DNA from 3 places in the Streptosporangium sp. NPDC049644 genome. Region 3 is predicted to be linked to each of the others. Evidence: riboswitches for the same ligand, from Rfam matches in the RefSeq annotation. Region 3 holds a riboswitch; each other region holds the start of a gene.
The links. A riboswitch is a leader RNA that binds a small molecule or an ion and turns the genes downstream of it on or off. The one in region 3 is predicted to bind S-adenosylmethionine.
Positions count from the first base shown of each region.

Region 1: another riboswitch for S-adenosylmethionine. It lies ahead of AB0J58_RS18505 (aminotransferase class V-fold PLP-dependent enzyme); the one in region 3 lies ahead of AB0J58_RS17040 (FAD/NAD(P)-binding protein).
Region 2: another riboswitch for S-adenosylmethionine. It lies ahead of thrC (threonine synthase); the one in region 3 lies ahead of AB0J58_RS17040 (FAD/NAD(P)-binding protein).

Region 1 covers NZ_JBFAOJ010000029.1:11,282-18,241, forward strand. The annotation lists gene AB0J58_RS18495 (cytochrome P450) at 1-520, opposite strand, end outside; gene AB0J58_RS18500 (TerC family protein) at 620-1,363, opposite strand; SAM riboswitch class IV at 1,571-1,686, shown strand; gene AB0J58_RS18505 (aminotransferase class V-fold PLP-dependent enzyme) at 1,739-3,046, shown strand; gene AB0J58_RS18510 (NADH-quinone oxidoreductase subunit D) at 3,064-4,245, shown strand; gene AB0J58_RS18515 (acyltransferase) at 4,263-5,429, shown strand; gene AB0J58_RS18520 (DUF3180 domain-containing protein) at 5,439-5,891, opposite strand; gene folK (2-amino-4-hydroxy-6-hydroxymethyldihydropteridine diphosphokinase) at 5,888-6,385, opposite strand; gene folB (dihydroneopterin aldolase) at 6,382-6,744, opposite strand; gene AB0J58_RS18535 (nuclear transport factor 2 family protein) at 6,933-6,960, opposite strand, start outside.
Region 2 covers NZ_JBFAOJ010000037.1:1,079-8,038, reverse strand. The annotation lists gene AB0J58_RS21435 (YncE family protein) at 1-608, opposite strand, end outside; gene groL (chaperonin GroEL) at 1,049-2,674, opposite strand; gene AB0J58_RS21425 (cold-shock protein) at 3,061-3,261, opposite strand; gene AB0J58_RS21420 (MoaD/ThiS family protein) at 3,620-3,895, opposite strand; gene thrC (threonine synthase) at 3,918-5,210, opposite strand; SAM riboswitch class I at 5,225-5,367, opposite strand; gene AB0J58_RS21410 (S1 family peptidase) at 5,577-6,960, opposite strand, start outside.
Region 3 covers NZ_JBFAOJ010000025.1:100,738-107,697, forward strand. The annotation lists gene AB0J58_RS17040 (FAD/NAD(P)-binding protein) at 1-1,607, opposite strand, end outside; SAM riboswitch class IV at 1,733-1,845, opposite strand; gene AB0J58_RS17045 (DUF402 domain-containing protein) at 1,898-2,419, shown strand; gene AB0J58_RS17050 (enoyl-CoA hydratase-related protein) at 2,445-3,218, opposite strand; gene AB0J58_RS17055 (nitric oxide synthase oxygenase) at 3,402-4,526, opposite strand; tRNA gene AB0J58_RS17060 (tRNA-Asn) at 4,877-4,949, opposite strand; gene AB0J58_RS17065 (YtxH domain-containing protein) at 5,122-5,430, shown strand; gene AB0J58_RS17070 (hypothetical protein) at 5,521-5,982, opposite strand; gene AB0J58_RS17075 (hypothetical protein) at 6,057-6,960, opposite strand, start outside.

The DNA of each region.
Region 1 (6,960 bases), on a different contig from region 3:
ACATCCCGCAGATGTCGGCGGACCAGGGGCGGAGCAGGTGGCGGTCGGCCTCGGGCACGCCGAGCATCTCCGCGATCACGGTCACCGGGAGCGGCTCGGCGACCTCGGAGATCAGGTCTCCGCCGCCGCGCTCGACGAAGCGGTCCACCAGCCCCCCGGCGATCTCGGCGACCTTGGGGCGGAGCGCCTCGACCATGCGCGGGGTGAACGCCTTGGAGACCAGGCGCCGGAGCCGGGTGTGCACCGGTGGCTCGACGTCGAGCATCCCGGCCCTGACCACCCGCCAGAACGGGTCCTGGAACTCGGGGTCGTCGGGCCTGCCGAACTCGGCGTGGGTCGCCATGTGCAGGTAGGAGCGGCCGAGCCGACGGTCGCGCAGCAGCGCGTTGACGTCGGCGTGCCGGGCGACCAGCCACTGGCCGGTCGGTTCAAAGAAGCTGACCGGCCGCTGCCGCCTCAGCTCGTCGTAGACGTCGTACGGATGGGCGACGAATTCCGGATTCCAGGGATCAAAGCGCACATGGACATCGTAATGTCGCCCCATGTGTCAATTGCCTGGTCCGGCCCCTGGAGCTGGGCCGACGCTCGACAGCCCGGCCACCGCCCCGCGACGGATGCGCTACGCCTCGGCCGGCTCGTCCGACTTCTCGGACCGGGCCGCCTTGGTGCGCAGCCGGATGTTCAGCAGCTCCACGATGAGCGAGAAGGCCATCGCGAAGTAGATGTAGCCCTTGGAGATGTGCTGCCCGAGGCCCTCGGCGATCAGCACGACGCCAATCAGCACCAGGAACGACAGGGCGAGCATCTTGATGCTCGGGTGCTTGTCCACGAAGCGGCTGATCGGGCCTGAGGCGAAGAGCATCACCAGGACCGAGACGATCACGGCCGCGACCATGACGCCGAGCTGGTCGACCATGCCGACCGCGGTGATGACCGAGTCGAGGGAGAAGATGATGTCCAGCAGCATGATCTGGACGATCACCGAGCCGAAGGTGGCGGCCGCCTTGGTGCCGCCGTGCCCGCCCTTGCCCTCCACATTGTCGTGGATCTCGATGACGCTCTTGCCGAGCAGGAAGAGCCCGCCGCCGAGCAGGATGAGATCTCGTCCCGAGATCTCCTGCCCCAGGACCTCGAAGAGCGGCGCCGTGAGTCTCACCACCCACGACAGTGCCAGCAGCAGCAGCAGCCGGCTGAGAAGGGCCGCGAGGAGACCCAGCTTGCGCGCCCTGTCCCGTTGCTCGGGCGGGAGCTTCCCCGCGAGGATCGAGATGAAGATGATGTTGTCGATGCCTAGCACGATCTCCAGAGCGACGAGGGTGACGAACCCTATCCAGATCTCCGGGTTGGTCACCCAGTCCAACATCTGAGCCTCCAGCTCGCCTTACTTGATCACTACCGGCACGACGAGATCCGTCGCTCGGCGTTATTCACCCACTACCAGGACAAACATCACGCGCCGCCGGATGCCACCCGGCTCACTGCCCAGACGAACGGGATCCGTCGTGAGTTCCCGAACCCAAGGGACATCACTTGCGAATCCCCGGCAGAGGTCGGTTATAGTTCCCCCGTAGGTCATGAGTGCCAGTGACAAGCCCCGGCTCGCTGGCCGGCAACCCTCGCGTCCGCGGCGGGGTGCCCCGGGTGAGGACCTGGTCCGGCACGAGGTGTGCCGGGCAAGCGCGGGCTCCAGGCACCTGTGCCACGGGTTGGGGTCCGATGACCTCGAAGGAGCCCTGGCGTGTCCATACTGACGATCTCCACCGCCGCAGCCGCCGACGCGGCCGCCCCCGGCACCGTCCCCGCGACCCGTACGTCCGGCGACCGGCCGATCCCCGCCGTGCTCGGTTCCGACCTGGAGGTCCCGGTCAGGGGCGGCAGGCTCGTCCGCTACGCCAACCTCGACTACGCCGCGAGCGCCCCCTGTCTGGAGCCGGTGAGCGCCGCCGTCGCCGCCGCGCTCCCGGCGTACTCCAGCGTCCACCGAGGCGCCGGGTACGCCTCCCAGCTGACCACGGCCCGCTACGAGCAGGCCAGGCAGACGGTGCGCGCCTTCGTCGGTGCCCGTCCCGGCGACTCGGTGATCTTCACCAGGAACACCACGGACGCGACCAACCTGCTGGCCCGCAGCCTGCCCGAGGGCACCACCGCCGTGGTCTTCGACACCGAGCACCACGCCTCGCTGCTGCCCTGGGAGCGTGCCCTGCGGCTGCCGGTCCCCGCCTTCCCCGGCGAGGCGGTCCGCGCCGCCGACGAGGCCCTGGCCTCGGTCGAAGGTCCCAGGCTGCTGGTCGTGACCGCCGCCTCCAACGTCACCGGGGAGCTGTGGCCGATCGCCGCGCTGGCCCACATCGCCCACCGCCACGGCGCCCGCGTCCTCGTCGACGCCGCGCAGCTCGTCCCGCACCGCCGCCTCAACCTGACCGCGCTCGACCTGGACTACGTGGTCTTCTCCGGTCACAAGCTCTATGCCCCGTTCGGCGCCGGCGCGCTGATCGGCCGTTCCGACTGGCTGGCCGACGCCGAGCCGTACCTGCGGGGCGGCGGGGCGGTGAGGGCGGTGAACGACGACGGGACCGAGTGGCACGACGACCCCGAGGCCCGCCACGAGGCCGGAACCCCGAACGTCCTGGGTGCCATCGCGCTGGCCGCGGCCTGCGACGCCCTGACCGCCACCGGCTGGACCCCGCTGGTCCACGAGGAGGAGCGTCTCCTCGACCGGCTGCGCGCGGGCCTCGCCTCCGTCCCCGGCGTGCAGGAGCTGTCCCTGTGGGGCCCCGACCACCCGCGCGTCGGCATCGTCTCCTTCGTGGTGAACGGCCGCACCGCCCGCGAGGTCGCCGAGTCCCTGTCCGGTGATTACGGCATCGGCGTCCGGGACGGCAAGTTCTGCGCCCACCCCTTCGTACGGCACCTGCTGGACGCCAAGGACGGCGGCTGCGACGACCCCACCGCCTCCGCGGTGCGCGCCTCCATCGGCATCGGCACCACCTCCGAGCACGTCGACCGGCTGATCGCCGCCCTGCGGGATCTTGCCTCGCGCGGCTGACGTGACAGCATGGACATATGACTGAGCCTCGCCGTGAACTGAACGTGGGGATGGGCGCGGGCGCCGCCGCCGTGCGGGAGGCGCACGGCAAGGAGCTCGCGACCGAGGACATGGTCCTCAACATCGGGCCGCAACATCCGTCCACGCACGGCGTGCTGCGGCTGCGGCTCACCCTGGACGGGGAGCGGATCAGCTCGGCCGAACCGATCGTGGGCTACATGCACCGGGGCGCGGAGAAGCTGTTCGAGGTGCGTGACTACCGGCAGATCATCGTGCTGGCCAACCGGCACGACTGGCTGTCGGCGTTCGCCAACGAGCTGGGCGTCGTCCTCGCGGTGGAGCGGATGCTCGGCATGGAGGTGCCGGTCAGGGCGGTCTGGACCCGCACACTGATGGCCGAGCTCAACCGGGTGCTCAACCACCTGATGTTCCTCGGCTCCTACCCGCTGGAACTCGGCGCGATCACCCCGATGTTCTACGCGTTCCGGGAGCGCGAGACCCTCCAGGCCGTGATGGAGGAGATCGCCGGCGGCCGGATGCACTACATGTTCAACCGGGTCGGCGGCCTGAAGGAGGAGCTGCCCGAGGGGTGGCTGGGCCGGGTCTCGACGGCCGTGGCCGACGTGCGGCGACGGCTGCCCGACATCGAGGGCCTGATCGCCGGAAACGAGATCTTCCTCGCCCGTACCCGCGGGGTGGGCGTGCTGGACCGCGAGACGGTCATGCAGTACGGCGTGAGCGGCCCGATCGCCCGTGCCTCCGGCGTCGACCTCGACCTGCGCAGGGACGAGCCCTACCTCGCCTACGGCGAGCTGCCGGTGAAGGTGGTCACCCGCTCCGCCGGGGACTGCCACGCCAGGTTCGAGGTGCTGCTGGAGCAGGTGAAGGTCTCCCTGGACCTGGCGGACGCCTGCGTGCGGCGGCTCCGCGAACTGCCCCAGGGGCCGATCAACCAGCGCCTGCCCAAGGTGCTGAAGGTCCCCGAGGGCCACACCTACGCCTGGACGGAGAACCCGCTCGGCCTCAACGGCTACTACCTGGTCTCGCGCGGGGAGAAGACACCGTGGCGGATGAAACTCCGGTCCGCCTCCTTCAACAACGTCCAGGTGCTGCGCGAGATGCTCCCCGGCAACCTGGTCTCCGACATGGTCGCCATTCTGGGCTCGTTGTTCTTCGTCGTCGGCGATATCGACAAGTGAGGCACGGTCAGGAGCGCATGATCGAACCCGGCGGAGACCAGCGGAGGACGACTCCCCCGACGGCACCCGCGTCCCCCGCCGATCCCGGCGACTCACCGGCCGTCGGCAGGCCACCGCGGGACCGGTACGTCGACTGGTTGCGCGCGTTCAGCCTGCTCGTCGTGGTGGTCTGGCACTGGGCTTTCACGATCCTCCAGTGGGGGCCGGACGGCCCCTCGCCGACGAGCCCGCTGGGCTTCACCTCGGGGCTGTGGATCCTGACCTGGCTGCTGCAGGTGTTGCCGCTCTTCTTCTACGTGGGCGGGTACGTCCACCTGCTGTCCTGGAACCGCGCCTGCGAAGGCGGGATGGGCATCGGCACCTTCGTGTGGCGGCGCATCCGCGGCCTCGCGATCCCGACACTGGCGCTGGCCGGAACCTGGATCGTGCTGGGCGCGCTCGTGACCTGGGCGTTCGGGATCAGGTGGATGAACCGGGTGGTCCTGCTCGTCATCAGCCCGCTCTGGTTCATCGGCGTCTACCTCGTGCTGATCGCCCTGCTCCCGGTCGCGCTCTGGCTGCACCGGCGCTTCGACGTGCTGATCCTGATCTGGCTGGCCGGGGCGGCGCTCGTCGTAGACGTGCTGCGGCTGCGCTACGGGTACGAGGCCGTGGGCTGGCTCAACATGATCATTGTCTGGGGGCTGGCCCACCAGGCCGGGTTCTTCTACGCGAGGGTGGTGGCACTTCCCCGCCGCTTCGACATCGCCATCCTGTGGACCGGGCTGTTCGCGCTCTTCGGCCTGGTCTACTCGGACATCTACCCGGGCTCGATGGTCGGCGTGCCCGGTGACAAGCTGTCCAACATGGCGCCGCCCACCTTCGTCATCGTGGCGTTGCTGATCTTCCAGATCGGCCTGGTGGAGGTGCTGAGGCCGGCCATGGAGCGCCTGCTCGACCACCCCAGGTGGCAGCGCGTGAACGAGACGGTCAACCGGTTCGCGCTGCCGCTCTTCCTGTTCCACACGACCGGCATGGCCATCTGGGTGGCGCTGACCTGGTGGCTGGCGGGCAGCAGGCCGGGCAGCCTGGTCCGGCCCGACCTGCTCTGGTGGCTGGAACGCCCCCTGGCCGTCGCCGGAGCACTGGTGTGCACCCTTCCGGTCATCATGCTCTTCGGCCGGAAGTGGGCCAGGAGGCGCTGACGCGTCCCCTCAGCGGTCGTCGTCCGCGGAGTCCTTGGGCACCTTGCAGCAGTGCTCCAGGTACAGGGCCGCGCAGACCAGCAGCACGCACACCAGCGCCGACCCGCCGGTGATGAAGAAGTCCTGACGGGGCACCCTCTGGTCGAGCAGTTCGGCGGTGTAGAGGGTGAACCCGGCGAAGAGTCCCGCGAAGACCGCCCCGGCGTACGCGGAGGCCTTGGCCAGGGCCGCCAGCCGGGCCACCGCCAGGGCATCGACGGGCTTGGTGTCGGGTCTGCGCTCGATCCTGGCCTTCGTCATCCACCCGCTGTAGGCCTCGCCGATCGCCAGCACGAGCACCGTGGGGATCGCCGTCCACGGCATGGTCGGCAGGGACACGTAGAGCGGCTTGAGCAGCGCCCAGGTGAGGATGGTGACCACGACGAAGAGCCCGACGAGGACGCCGGGACGGCTGGGCCTCACCCGTCCCCCCGCAGGACCAGCTCGGGGCGGGACCGCACGTAGTCCTGGTCGAGACCGGCCAGCAGATCGGCCACCCGGCGCCCGGACAGGACCGCGTCCGGATCGGCCCGCACCCACGGGACCAGCACGAACGCCCGCTCGTGCGCTCTGGGATGCGGCAGGGTCAGGTCTGGGTCGTCCATCACGACGTCTCCCACGGTGATCAGATCGACGTCCAGGGTGCGCGCTCCCCAGCGCTCCACCCGGACCCGGCCGAAGGCGTTCTCCACACCTTGAGCACGATCGAGGAGGGCCCGGGGTTCCAGCGCGCTCTCGGCGATCACCACCGCGTTGAGGTAGGCACCCTGCTCCGGGCCGCCGACCGGGTCGGTCTCGTAGACCGGCGACACCGCGACGAGCGTGAGCCCCGGCTTGGCGAAGAGGGCGTCGAGCCCGCCCCGCAGAGTGCCGAAGCGGTCGCCCAGGTTACTGCCGAGCGCCAGGACCACCCTCATACCCGGCCCCGGGTGATCGTCACGATCACGTCGTCGAACGGCAGCGGGATCGGCGCGGCGGGCTTGTGCACGCTCACCTCCGCCGACCGGACGAGCTCGCGGGCCAGGCAGACATCGGCCAGGCGCTGGGCCAGGGTCTCGATCAGGTCGACCGGCTCGCCCGCCACGACCCTCGCCAGATCCTCGGCGAGCTCGCCGTAGTGGACCGTCCCGCCGAGGTCGTCGCGGGCCGCCGCGGGCGCCGTGTCGAGGAAGAGCGTGACGTCGACGACGAACTCCTGGCCGAGCTCCCGCTCCGCCGCCAGCACGCCGTGCCGCCCGCGCACCCGCAGCCCCTTCAGGCTGATCCGGTCCGCCACCTGGCCCGACGGCAGGCCGTACGTCGTACTCGCCGGATCCCCCAGCGGGTCCTGGAGCGGATCGCCGATCAGGTCCGCGACGTCGTCGTTGATCCGCAGGGGCCGCTGGTCCTGGGATCCGTCACCGGCCCGTACCCCGGCCACCCGGGAGGCGTTCCCGTCGTCGGGCCATTCGCCGGTGCGCTCGCTCACGCCACCTCCTCTTCCTCTTCGTCG
Region 2 (6,960 bases), on a different contig from region 3:
GACACGGTGTCGGAGTCCTGATTGGCCACATAGACACGGGGACGAGTGGGAGAGAACCTGATCCCGAACGGACTGCGGCCGACCGGGATGGTGGCGACGACCCTGTTGGTCACCATGTTGATCACAGACACGGTGTCGGAGTCCTGATTGGCCACGTAGACACGGCGATAGGGAGCGGCGGCCAGTCTGAAGGGGCTGTGGCCGACCGGGATGATGGCGATGACCCTGTTGTTTCTCGTGTCGATCACCGACACCACGTTCGCCTGCACGTCGGTCACGTAGACGCGGGTGCCGCCGGAGGAGACGTCGACCCCGACGGGGTGGCCGTTGATGGGGATGGTGGCGCTGACCTTGTTGCTCCTCGTGTCGATCACCGACACGTTGTCCGACTGCGCGTTGGTCACGTAGACATGCGCGTTGTCGGGAGCGACCGCCACCCCGATGGGGTTCTCACCGACGGTGATGGTGGCGGTGACCCTGTTGGTCGTCGTGTCGATCACCGACACGGTGTTCGACTGTGAGTTGACCACGTAGACGACGTTCTCCGGCAGCCTGGTCGCCACAGCCGTGGCCGTCGGCACCGCCAGTCCGGCCACGATGACCGGCACCGCCACAGCCGAACGGACGCGCGACCGCCACTCACCTCTCTGTAACCGACCGGGCGATTTCCAGTGGCTATGCTCCATCGTTCCCCTCGCACACCGCTGCACCACCAAGAACCCGTCGCTACGGCAAGGACTTCGTTCTATGGCCACACGGCGGCGTGTCCCGGAAACGACACACCGACTTGAACTCTTGTTCCGCCCACCTTGTCCATTTATTGCTTGATAGCACGGAAATCAGCCGGACGGCATGGATGTGGTCGCGGGCCCCTGCCCTGATCGGTCCCGGCCTTTCGCGGCCCCCTCTCGCCCGCGGCTCCGCACGGGCGGCGCCCGTCGGGGCGACTCCTCCGAAGACGTACGACGACAGGCGACCCCTCGGGGAAACAGCAAAAGAGGCGCCCCCGAGATCCCGGGGTCGCCTCTTTTACCAGAAAGCGGTGGACTTAGAAGTCCATGTCGCCGCCGCCGGGCATGGCGGGAGCGGCCGCGGCCTTCTCGGGCTTCTCGGCGATGACGGCCTCGGTGGTGAGGAACAGCGCCGCGATGGACGCCGCGTTCTGCAGAGCGGAACGCGTCACCTTGGCCGGGTCGATGATGCCCGTCTCGAACAGGTTGACGTACTCGCCGGTGGCGGCGTTGAGGCCCTCACCAGGGGTGAGGTTGCGCACCTTCTCCACCACGACGCCACCCTCGAGGCCGGCGTTGACGGCGATCTGCTTCAGCGGCTCCTCAAGGGCCTTCTTGACGATCGCGGCACCGGTGGCCTCGTCGCCGGAGAGCTCCAGCTTGTCGAACGCCTTGGCGCCGGCCTGCAGCAGGGCCACGCCACCGCCGGGGACGATGCCCTCCTCGACGGCCGCCTTCGCGTTGCGAACGGCGTCCTCGATGCGGTGCTTGCGCTCCTTGAGCTCGACCTCGGTCGCCGCGCCGGCCTTGATGACGGCCACGCCGCCGGCCAGCTTGGCGAGACGCTCCTGGAGCTTCTCGCGGTCGTAGTCGGAGTCGGTGTTGTCGATCTCGGCGCGGATCTGGTTGACCCGGCCGGCGATCTGCTCGGCGTCGCCGGCACCGTCGACGATGGTGGTCTCGTCCTTGGTGACGATGACCTGACGGGCACGGCCGAGCTGGTCCAGGGTGGTGGACTCCAGCTTGAGGCCGAGGTCCTCGCTGATGACCTGGGCACCGGTCAGGATGCCGATGTCACCCAGCATGGCCTTGCGACGGTCACCGAAACCGGGCGCCTTGACGGCGACCGAGCGGAACAGACCGCGGATCTTGTTGACGACCAGGGTGGCCAGGGCCTCGCCCTCGACGTCCTCGGCGATGATCAGCAGCGGCTTGCCGGCCTGCACGACCTTGTCGAGAACCGGGAGCAGGTCCTTGTTGGCGGACACCTTGGAGTTGACGACCAGGATGTACGGGTCGTCGAGGACGGCCTCCATACGCTCCGGGTCGGTCACGAAGTACATCGAGGTGAGGCCCTTGTCGAAGCGCATGCCCTCGGTGAGCTCGAGCTCAAGGCCGAAGGTGTTGCTCTCCTCGACGGTGATGACGCCTTCCTTGCCGACCTTGTCCATCGCCTCGGCGATCATCTCGCCGATCTGCGGGTCGCCCGCGGAGATGGAGGCGGTGGAGGCGATCTGCGCCTTCGTCTCCACGTCCTTGGCCAGCTTGGACAGCTCCTCCGACACGCGCTCGACGGCGGCCTCGATGCCCTTCTTCAGGGACATCGGGTTGGCGCCGGCGGCGACGTTGCGGAGACCCTCGCGTACGAGAGCCTGAGCGAGCACGGTGGCGGTGGTGGTGCCGTCACCCGCGACGTCGTCGGTCTTCTTGGCGACCTCCTTGACGAGCTCGGCCCCGATCTTCTCCCACGGGTCCTCGAGCTCGATCTCCTTCGCAATGGAGACACCATCGTTGGTGATGGTGGGGGCGCCCCACTTCTTCTCCAGAACGACATTGCGGCCCTTGGGGCCGAGGGTCACCTTGACGGCGTCCGCGAGCTGGTTCATGCCACGCTCGAGACCGCGCCTGGCGTCCTCGTTAAACGCGATCATCTTGGCTGCCATACGGCTAGACCTCCCAGAGACAGGGTGGCTTGCACCGGACCGAGCCGACGCCCGCGACGGCATGCGGGCCCACGACTCCGTTCGGCGGGCCCCATCGCCTCGATCCAGGGTTGGCACTCTCTATGCGTGAGTGCCAACAATGTGTTTAGCACTCTACCTTGCCGAGTGCAAGCCACGATCCCTTGACCTGCGTCGCGCCCGGAGCGGGCGTCCGCTCCGGGCCACGTCAGCGTATGCGCCGCGTCACGCGGGCGCGTGTTCCGCGCAAAGCGAAGGCCCGGCTCGCCGATTGGGGAGGCGAGCCGGGCCTAGGTGGTGTGGATCCGGCGGACTGCGCTGCCGCGGGATCCACCGGCCCCTCCCCGCGGGTTCACGGGACGGCCATGTCAGACCGCCCGGACGGACTCCGCCTGGGGACCCTTCTGCCCCTGGGTGATCTCGAACTCGACTCGCTGGCCCTGCTCGAGTGCACGGTAGCCATCCATCATGATCGCGGAGTAATGGACGAACACATCCTTACCACCGTCTACCGCGATGAAGCCGTAGCCCTTGTCCGCGTTGAACCATTTGACGGTGCCCTGCGCCACTTGCGACTCCTCTTACTGGACTTAAGGACGACGCCCATTCCTCTCGCGAAGTCCTCAATCTCCGGGGCAGACTTCGCCACATCGATCGTCCTCGACCATACCTGTGGGAACCGGTTGGGCAACAGAGTCAAGCACCAAACTAGCTCTTTACAAGAGCATTTAGTACGAGAACACAGTTTGACTATCACTATTAGTTAGTTAAAGATTACATTATCTTTCCCCACCGCGAATACCGGTTTACGCCACAAAGCATGACACCCGCACACGGCCGGAGCCGGGCGGGTGTCATGGGGAGGGTGTCGTGAGCGCCCCCGGGAGGGTGAGGCGGGTGCGACCGGCGCGGTGCGGGGGCGGGGTCTCAGCCCCCGGCGACCGCCGGGATGATGGAGACCTGGACGCCGGAGGGCGTGGCCGTGTCGAGGTTGTCGGCGAAGCGGACGTCCTCATCTCCCACATAGACGTTGACAAAACGGCGGATCTTACCCGTTTCATCAAGAATCCGGGCACCGATCCCCGGGAAGTCCGCGTCGAGCTTCTGGAGGACGTCGCGCAGGGTCTCGCCCTCTCCGCTCACCTCGGCAGCACCACCGGTGTAAGTCCGGAGAATCGTCGGAATCCGCACAGAAACGCTCATAATTCAGTACCTTTCACGATTTCTAGGCGATTGCCGCACGGAATGCGTCAAGGGAGGGACGAATCACGGCGGTGGGGCGCGCCTCGGCGGCCACCGCGTCGAGGGTCTTGAGACCGTCGCCGGTGTTGAGAACCACGGTCTCCGCCTCCGGGTCGAGCCTCCCGGCCGCGACCAGCTTGCGGAGCACGCCGACGGTGACACCTCCGGCGGTCTCGGCGAAGATGCCCTCGGTCCTGGCCAGCAGCCGGATCGCGTCGACGATCTCGGGGTCGGTGACGTCCTCGACCGCGCCGCCGGTGCGGCGGGCGATGTCCAGCACGTACGGACCGTCGGCGGGGTTGCCGATCGCCAGCGACTTGGCGATCGTGTCCGGCTTCACCGGGCGGATCACGTCGTGGCCCGCCTTGTAGGCGGTGGAGACCGGGGAGCACCCCTCGGCCTGGGCCGCGAAGATCTTGTATGGCCTGTCCTCGACGAGACCGAGCTCGATCAGCTCCTTGAAACCCTTGTCGATCTTCGTGAGCTGGGAGCCCGACGCGACCGGCACGACGATCTGGTCGGGAACGCGCCAGCCGAGCTGCTCGGCGATCTCGTACGCCAGCGTCTTGGAGCCCTCGGCGTAGTACGGCCGGAGGTTGACGTTGACGAAACCCCACTTCTCGCCCAGCTCGTCGCCGATGAGCTCCGAGCAGAAGCGGTTCACATCGTCGTAGGTGCCCTCGATGCCGATGAGCCTGCCCCCGTACACGGAGGCCATGACGACCTTGGCCTGCTCCAGGTCGGCGGGGATGAACACGCAGGCGTCCAGCCCGGCCCGCGCGGCGGCGGCAGCGGCGGCACCGGCCAGGTTGCCGGTGGAGGAGCAGGAGAGGGTGTGGAAGCCGAAGTTACGGGCCGCCTCGACGGCGATGGCCACCACACGGTCCTTGAAAGAGTGCGTGGGGTTACCGGAGTCGTCCTTCACGTGCAGCGAGCGCATGCCCAGTTCACGGGCGAGGTTGCCGGCGTTGACGAGCCTGGTCCAGCCGGGCTCCATGTTGGGCTTGGAGGCCACGTCGGCGGGGACGGGCAGCAGCGAGCGGTAACGCCAGATGTTGGCCGGCCCCTCGGCGATCTGCTCCCGGGTCACCCGCCCGAAGTCGTAGGCGATCTCAAGGGGCCCGAAACACTCGATACAGGCGAAGCTCGGGCCGAGGTCGTAGCGGGCACCGCACTCGCGACAGGACAGGGCCACGGCGGGGCCGAAGTGCTGGTTTCGGGTGTCTTCGACACGGCCGAGCGAGGTGGTGGTGTTCTCAGTGGTTGCGAGCGCCATGAAGCGAGGCCTTTCCCTCATCTTCGTCTGCGGACCACCTTGGTCACAGACCGGAATTGGCACCTGTCCCGGTTGACCTCGTGTCGATTACGAGTCTTGAACCGGGATGGTTGCCGGGGCTTCGCAGGGCCGATCCCTCCACCCCTCTGGATGAGCAAATATTCAGTTGGAGACCTGACAGGCAGGTCTTAGGCACTCTACATCGCCATACCGCCACCCCGGCCACTTGTCTCATAATACGAGACGTAGCGTGTTACCTGCCGGACAGAGCACCCTTGTCCGCAGCAGGGGCGCCGCCGCGGCCGGTAGGCACCGGTCGCGGCGGACGTCCCGTGGAACCTCCCGCGCCAGACCGCGGAAGGCGGGTCAGGGTGCCTTGGCCTTCAGCGTGTAGGGGCTGGAGCCGCTCACCGAGACCACCCGGTAGCGGTAGAAGCCGGGCGGGCCGGTGTAGCTGATCCGCTCGTCGGAACCCGCGCCCTCCGAGGTCGCGACGGTGACCCAGTTCGGCCGCCGCCACCTTTGGAGGTAGAGGTCGAAGTCGACGCCGTCACCGCCGTCCAGGCAGGCGGAGTGCATGCCGGCGACGGCGGCCCGGTAGTAGCGGCTCGGCTGGGAGACGGACTGGCCGTTGTTCAGCGTGCCGGTGTAGGTCTTCGGGTAGCCGGTGCAGACCGTCGGAGCGGGCGGGACGGTGCCCGGTGGGGTGGTGGCGTCGCCGGTCAGCAGGGTCAGGTCGTAGGCGGTGAGGATCTCGTTGATCGGCTGGAAGTAGGTGACGCCGCCCGTGGCGCAGTTGCCGGAGCCGCCGGAGGTGACCCCCTGGGCCTGGTCCACGGAGATGAACGAGCCACCCGAGTCGCCCGGCTCGGCGCAGACACTGGTACGGGTCAGCCCGTGGATGGTGCCCTGGGGGTAGGTGACGCTGGCGTTGAACTGCCTGATGAGGCCGCAGTGCCAGTCGGTGGTGGAGCCGGAACGGCAGACCGAGGCGCCCTCCAGAGCCGGTCTGGAGCCCGCGACGGGCACGGTGCCGCCGGCGCCGTTGCTCACCACCGGTTTGGGCGTCCAGCCGGCGTTCACCGCGACCCAGGCGTAGTCGTTCTCCGGAAAGGACGACGCCCGGAAGATCCCCAGGGGCACCCGGTTGAAACCGGTGGTGGCATCACCGGTCTTACCGCAGTGACCGGCACTGACGAACCCCGCCTGGGTCCCGCGCGTCACCGAGAAACCGACGGAGCAACGACTCGCGACACCGACGTAGTAGGCGTCGCCGCCCTGTACGTCGCTGAGGAGCCGGGGCCGCTCGGTGGACGGCACCACCTTCACCACACTTGAGTCGGCCCCCACCGCCTCCACGAGATCCTCGGTCGCCAGTGGGCTCTTCGACAGGATGACGATCCTGTTGTTCCTGGCGTCGACGAAGCGCACATCACCCCCGCCGCCTTTTCCCGGCAGGTCCACGTTGAGGTCACTGATGAGCCCGGCGAGTTCCGTCAGCGACCGTTTGACGAGTTCGGCTCTGGCGCCCGCCGCGACGATCGTGGGGAGGTCGGCGGGGTCGGTGGTGGCCACCACGAGGGTCTGCGAAACGGTTCCCATCAGCCACGAGCCGCCGAAACGGTCGCCGAGCGCCTCGCGGAGGTCCGCCTCGACTCCCGACATACGGATCTCGTTGGCCAGACGTGCCCGCACCTGTTCCCTGGTCAGGCCCAGGTCGCGTTGGAGCGCCTCCAGCATGCCCGACGGC
Region 3 (6,960 bases):
AACCTGCGCGGGTGCGGGGTGCCGGACCTGTCGACCAGGCGGCGGTCCGCGGCCCGCACGTTCACCAGCCCCGACTTCTCGTCGAGCTCGCCCCGGTCGCGGAGCGCGCCGATGAGCGGGTCGGTGGCCCGGCTCACGCTGGGCGCGGGCAGCCTGGCCTCGACGAGGGTCGTGGCCGTCACGCCGCCGGGCACGGTGGGGCTCTGCGCCCGCCAGCGCCCGTCGTGCTGGTCGACCTTGAGGTCGGCGCCGAGGAAGGTGACCACCCCCGCCCTGGCCAGGGCGCGCAACTCCTCAAGACGGGGGCCGGGCGGGCCGCTGGCGAGGTAGCTGAAGAACCCGTGGAACCACGGGTCGGAGACGCCCAGCTCGGCCAGGACGCCGTAGACGGAGAGCAGCCCGAGGATCAGGGCGTGGTCGGCGCTGTGTGCCGGGTCGGCGCGCCGCTCCAGGTCGGCCGCGAGGTAGCCGTGCATCCACTTCTGCAGCCCCGCCCGGTCGCCGAACCCGATGCCCGCCAGCGGCCGGTCGAGCCGGTCGAGGTCGAGCCGGTCCAGGTGCCGGGGCACGGCCGTACGGATCAGCTTGCGGATGCCCGGGCTGCGCCACTCCTCGCCGGCGAACGCCGCCGCGAACGCCGCCCAGTCCAGCCTGGCGCGCTCGGGGTGGGCGGTGAGGAGCTCGTGGTAGTACGCGAAGGCGAGCTCCTTGGCGACCAGCGGCCACACGTCCCGGCGGAAGTTCCACGGGCCCTCGCCCAGCGCCTCGCGGGTGAGGAAGCGCGGCACCGGCGGGCGTGCTCCCCCGAAGGGGTAGCCGGTCTTGGAGTGGTACGGCACGCCGCGCCGTGATCCCACGTGCAGCAGGGGCTCCCGCCCGCCGGGCAGGTAGACCAGTTCCCCGTCGTACTCGCGGACGAACCGGCCGCCCCGGCCCGAGGTGAGCAGCACCATCAGGTCGACGAAGGCCAGCCCCATCCCCCGCACGATCACCGGTTCTCCGGCGGGGATGCCGTCCAGGTCGAGGTCGGCCGCGTATCCGGTGGGCAGGTAGCGCAGCCCGCCGCGCACGGCCAGGTCGGCCAGCGCCCGTTCCTCCCCGTTCGGGGTCACGTCGCCGTGCCCCTGGGCCAGGATCACCGCGTCGACCTCGATCGTCCGGCCGTCCTCCAGCCGCACCGCCTGGCCGCCGGGGATGTCGGCGAGGTCGACGGCGCGGGCCGGATGCACGTGCACCCGGACCCCGCGCGGGGCGGTCTCCACCGCGTGCCCGAAGACGTGGGAGAGGTAGCCGTTCTGCGCCGGGCGGGAGGCGAAGGTGCCTGGGTCCCCGCCGAGCCACTCGGCCAGCGTGGGGCCTGGACGGATCGGCCCCTCACAGCGCACCGACTCGTCGGTGAAGAGCGTCACGTCGGCGGCCACGGAGTTCATCCAGAGCAGCTCGGGCTGGTCACGGCGCCAGACGCGGCCGCCACCCGGCGGGTGGGGGTCGATCACGTGAACGTCGAGCGAGGGCCAGCCGAGCAGGTCGGCGGCGTTGGCGCAGATGCGTTCCACCAGGCAGGTGCCCGTCGGGCCGGCACCGACGACGGCGATCGAGGCGCTCATGCGGCGGCTCTGCGATGCGGCCGGTAGTGGCCGTGGGCGTCGGGGGCGACGGGGCTCGCGCAGTTCAGTGTGCTGGTCTTCGACATGTGGCACTCCCGGACATGTCTCGGTGACCCCGGTGAGGGGGTCCGCGCTTGCGGCACGCCGACCGTGCCACCAGGTCTCCCCCGGAGGCACCCCGCCGCGGTGCGAGGGTTGCCGGTCAGCCAGCCGGGGCTTCGCACTGACACTCTTAACCTATTTAGAAGGTAGGAAATACATAGATCTCTGTCAAGGCTTAATGTTGGGGAATGTCCTATGAGACGGTGAAGGTGGTCTACCGCAAATACGACGGGTCATTGCACTGGAACCACAGCGGTCTCCTGCTCGGCGAGGACGAGCACGGGGTGTGGACCGGCTGCGCGGCCAACTCCGTCGGCCGCAAGGGCCACGGACCCGAGGTGGCCTCCCCGCATGCCTTCGTGATGCTCTTCCCCCGCGACGCCTGGTGGACCGCCGCCTTCAACTCCGCCCCGCACAAACACGAGATCTACTGCGACATCTCCACCGTGCCACGGTGGAGCGACGGCGAGGTCACCATGGTCGACCTGGACCTCGACGTGATCCGGACGCGCCGCAACCCGGCGAAGGGCCGCACCTGCCGGGTCTTCCTGGACGACGAGGACGAGTTCGAGGAGCACCGGGTCAGGTACGCCTACCCGCCCGAGGTCGTCCGGAGCGCCCGCGCCTCGGCCGCCTGGCTGATGGAGGCCGTCACCGCCCGCACGGCCCCCTTCGACACCGCTCCGCGCTGGCTCGCCCTGGTCAGCTGAGAGCGCCGGAGTGACTACGACGTGACTACAGCGGCGGGAAGCCGGGGGCGCGGCGCTCGACGAAGCTGGCGACGCCCTCGGCGAAGTCCGGCCGGGTGAAGGAGTCGACCATCAGGCGTGCCGCGGCCGACTCCGACGCCTCCAGGGTCTGCTGCCAGTCGCCCCAGATCTGACGCTTGATCACGGCCATCGAGGCCGGAGAGCTGTACGTCGCCAGCTCGCGGGCGTAGGCCAGGGTCTCCTCGATCAGCCGCTCTCCCGGCACCGCCCGGTTGGCCAGGCCCAGATCGCAGGCCTCGGCGCCGGTGAAGGTGCGCCCGGAGAGCAGCAGGTCCATGGCCCTGGCCTGCCCGGCCAGGCGGGGCAGGATCCACGACAGGCCGTACTCCGCGACCAGGCCGCGCCGGGCGAAGGCGGTGGTCCACTTGGCCTCGGCGGCGGTGAAGACCAGGTCGCAGACCAGGGCGTGGACCATGCCGAGCCCGGCGCAGGCGCCGTTGACCGCGGCGATGATCGGCTTGCGGATCGTGGTCGGGAAGGTGTTGGGGCGCCGGTCGGGCTCCCCCGCGTACGAGCCGTCCTGGATGGCGGTGAGCGTCCTGAAGTCCGCCCCGGCGCAGAAGCCCTTCCCCGCACCGGTGACCACGATCACCCGGACCTCGGGGTTCTTCTCCGCCTCGGCCAGCTGGTCGAAGTAGCGGCGGCCCATCTCGTCGGTCCAGGCGTTGAGCCGGTCCGGCCGGTTGAACGTCAACGTCAGCACGCCCCGCTCGATCGACGGCAGCACCAGGTCGACCATCGCATCTCCCTCCCGGAAGCCCCCGAGGCGCTCCCGCACAGGAGCTCCCCACCCGGAGAGCTACAGAATATCGTTCTACACCTTTTCCCTTCCCGGTGTCAGCAGGTGCGAGCGGACCGGGGAGAGGGAGGCCCGCGGGAGCGGGCCGGGGCGCGCCCCACCACGCGGTACGTCTCCTCTGAATCAACCTCCCGGCGCGGTCCGGTGACCGAGCGCACGCTCCAGGGAGTCGGCGTGGTGGACGAAGTTCGGCGACAGCCGCCTGTCCTCGTAGTAGCGGTGGAAGACCGGCGTGGCCGAGGCCGACATGGGCGGCACGATCCAGGTCCAGTCCGCGGGGCAGACCCGTCCTGCCCGCTCCTCGCGCTCCAGGTGGATCAGGAAGTGCCTGGCCTCGGTGTGGTGGTCCGTCATCGTCACCCCCGCCCGCTCGAAGGAGTGCAGGACCGCCACGTTCAACTCCACCAGCGCCCGGTCCCGCCAGAGCGAGCGGTCGGTGCCGGTGTTCAGGCCCAGACGCCGGGCGATCAACGGCATCAGGTCGTAGCGGTCGGCGTCGGCCAGGTTGCGGGCGCCGATCTCGGTGCCCATGTACCAGCCGTTGAACGGCGCCGCCCGATAGCAGACGCCGCCGATCTCCAGGCACATGTTCGAGATGACCGGTACCGCGTGCCAGCGCAGCCCCAGCTGCTCGAACCACGGGTGACGGGGGTGCGAAAGCGCGACCTCCAGCACGGCGTCGCCGGGAATCGTGGACAGCAGCGGCGGCCCGCTCCCGACCGAGATCGCCAGTGGGAGGACGTCGAAGGGGCTTCCGGGACCGCCGGACCAGCCCAGCTCGCGCAGCATCGCGGTGAAGCCGACGTAGCGGGGATCCCCGACGACCGAACCGTCCGCCGTCGCGTACCCGGCGTACCGGATGAGCTGCTCGTTCCAGATCCGCGGTCCCGGCGCCCCCGGCCGGTCCTGGGGGAACACGGTGATCGTCGGGCGGATCCGGCGGCCGGGCGCCGCGTCCCGCAGGTGGTTCACACACTCGACGGCGACGCCCTCGGCCGTGGTGACATGCCGCCGGTCGCGCACCCGCAGCGAGCGCCAGTACAGCCGCCCGATGCATCTGCCGCTGTTGCGCCAGGCCACCCTGGCGCCGAAGACCAGCTCACCGCTGGTGTGCGTGTACGTTCCCGTGTCGGCGATCTCCTGCCGGATCTCGCGCAGGCGCTCCCGCAGGACCCCCGCGCCGGGATTCTCCGCGTGAAACAGCCTCAGGTAGTCCTCGGCCGCCGCCATCACGTCGGCTGGAGGCACCTCGGGGACCCCGGGGGCCTTGGGAGGCTCGGGGAACGGATCCGGCGCACGCCGGGACCTTCGCCAGGTCAGCACAGAAAAACCACCCATTGTGGCTCACGGGCACGACTGCCGTTCCGGGCGGCGTGGTGCCCTGAACGCGGCGGCCCTTCCCCGCTGCGATCACTGTTGGTCCGCGGCGACCGTGCGCCGGCTCATCGCCGCGATCGCGGCGACACCGGGCAGGGCCTCACTCATTTTCTGTGATTCACCGTGGTTTGTCCGCTGAATCGGGGCACGAACAGGCCACCAAACCGAGGTATGAGATGCCAAAAGCCCCGGAAGCTGGGCTTCCGGGGCTCCGGTGTCGGCTCCCGCGATAGGACTCGAACCTATAACCTGCCGGTTAACAGCCGGCTGCTCTGCCGATTGAGCTACACGGGATTGCGCTTTGCGCTGGTCGGATCGGGTGTCCCCGTTCCTTGCGGCGCAGGAATAGATTAGCGCACTCCATGGGTGTGTGTCGCATCGATAGTCCGGGGTAGGTGCGAGACGAATGGCTATCCGCAGGTGATCACAGGACAGGGACCTGCGGAACATGCTTGTGGAGGTGGACATGCGTTATCGGTTGATGTTCGGGATCGGCTTCGCGGCCGGCTACATCCTGGGGAGCCGCGCCGGTCGGGAGCGTTACGAGCAGATCAAGAGGATGGCCCAGCGGGTCATCGACAACCCCACCGTGCAGGAGACGGCCGGCCTGATGGGCGCGAAGGTCTCCAAGGCCACCGGCGTGGCGAGGACCAAGGTGAGCGACGCGGCCAGAAACCGGCTGCCCTTCCTGCAGTCGGCGAACGGCTGGCACGACGAGCACGACGACACGGGCACCGGCTGGCCGGAGAAACAGCGGACCGACACGCCCTACTGATCTCACGGGTGCCGCCCTGTCGGCACCCGAGAATCCCGCGAAAGGCCCCTTCAGGGGCCTTTCGCGTGTCCGGCCCCCTCGGGCCGCGGCTCAGACGCCGAAGCTCCTGCGGGTCTCCTCAAGCGCCTGCTCCGCGAGGGCGCGCAGCCCGGCGTCGTCCGGGTCGAGACCCGCGTCGAAGACGAACTCCCAGACCAGCCGGTCGGCGTCGGCCTTCCTCGCCACCAGCCGCACTCCCCCTCGCGCGTCCAGCGGGACATAGTGGTTGACCACGATCGAGGCGGTCACCCGCTCCCGCACGGCCTCGGGGATCCGGCCGGGCTCGGGCAGCAGCGCCCGGTACGACCGCCCGTCGGTGGTGACGACGGTCAGGCCCTCCTCGTCCCAGGCGCCGCGGTCCACACAGAACCAGGGCAGGCGCTCGCCGCCCAGGTAAAGCGCCCTGTCCGCGGCGATCACGTAACCGTCCGGGCCCTCGGCATAGGTGAGCACCCGGTCACCGGGATCGATGGCCTCGCGGACCTCGGCGGGCAGGCGGCGGAAGAGCTTCATGTGAATCCTCACGGCGTGGACAGGCGCGGCGCGGCCCCGCATGGTTCGGTGTCGTGTCCGGCGATGGCCGTACCTCAACACTCCACGGTATCCGCGAGCAGGTCGAGGGTGAGCGCGGCCGACCAGGAGAAGTCCCGGCTGCCTCGTCCGCTGCCGTCGAAGGGGTCGAAGCACTCGCGGAAACCCGCCTGCCGTACGAGGCGCAGGGTCTGCGAGCCCAGCACCCGCACCAACCCCGCCAGGCCGTGCACCGCCGCCGCCCGCCGCAGCAGCCAGTTGGTGTTCACCCAGGACGGCCCGCGCCAGTAGCAGGACCGGTCGAACTGCGGAGCGCGGATCTCACAGCTCGGCACCGGGTATCCCGCGGCTCCCATGAAGCTCGCCGACTCCAACGTCACCACCAGCTCCGCGATCCTGTCGGCCGGCAGCCCCTCGTCGAGCATCGGCCCGAAGGAGCCGACCGTACGAATGGAACTGAGCCGCCCCGCGCGCAGATCACGGACGCGGAAGGCGCCGTCGGCCCAGAGCCGGTCCAGCAGCGCGGCGCGGATCCGCTCCGCCGCCTCCCGGTGCGGACCCGCGTCCGCGCCGGCCACCGGCGCCAGCTCGGCGAGCGCCTGGCAGGAGGCGAGCCAGATCCCGTTGAACATCGGGTCCTCGACCGCGAACGGGTGCTCGTCTCTCAGGTAGGCCGGGTCGTAGCCGGAGTCCCGGTAGCCCAGGACCAGCGCCATGTAGCGGTCGTGGTGGCTGTCGGGTTGCCACTGGGAGGGCTCCTCGCGCCGGTAGGCGCGGCGGACCGGGGGCAGCGCCTCCAGCGGGGCGTCCCAGACGGGACTGTCGTCCATCCCCGACTCCCATGGATGCACGATCGCGGCCAGCCCTCCCCCGCCCAGGTCCCTGGACCTGGCGAGGTAGCCGTGCTGGGCGACCAGCATCGGGTAGATCCGCCGTACGAGGGCCGCGGCCGTGTCGCGG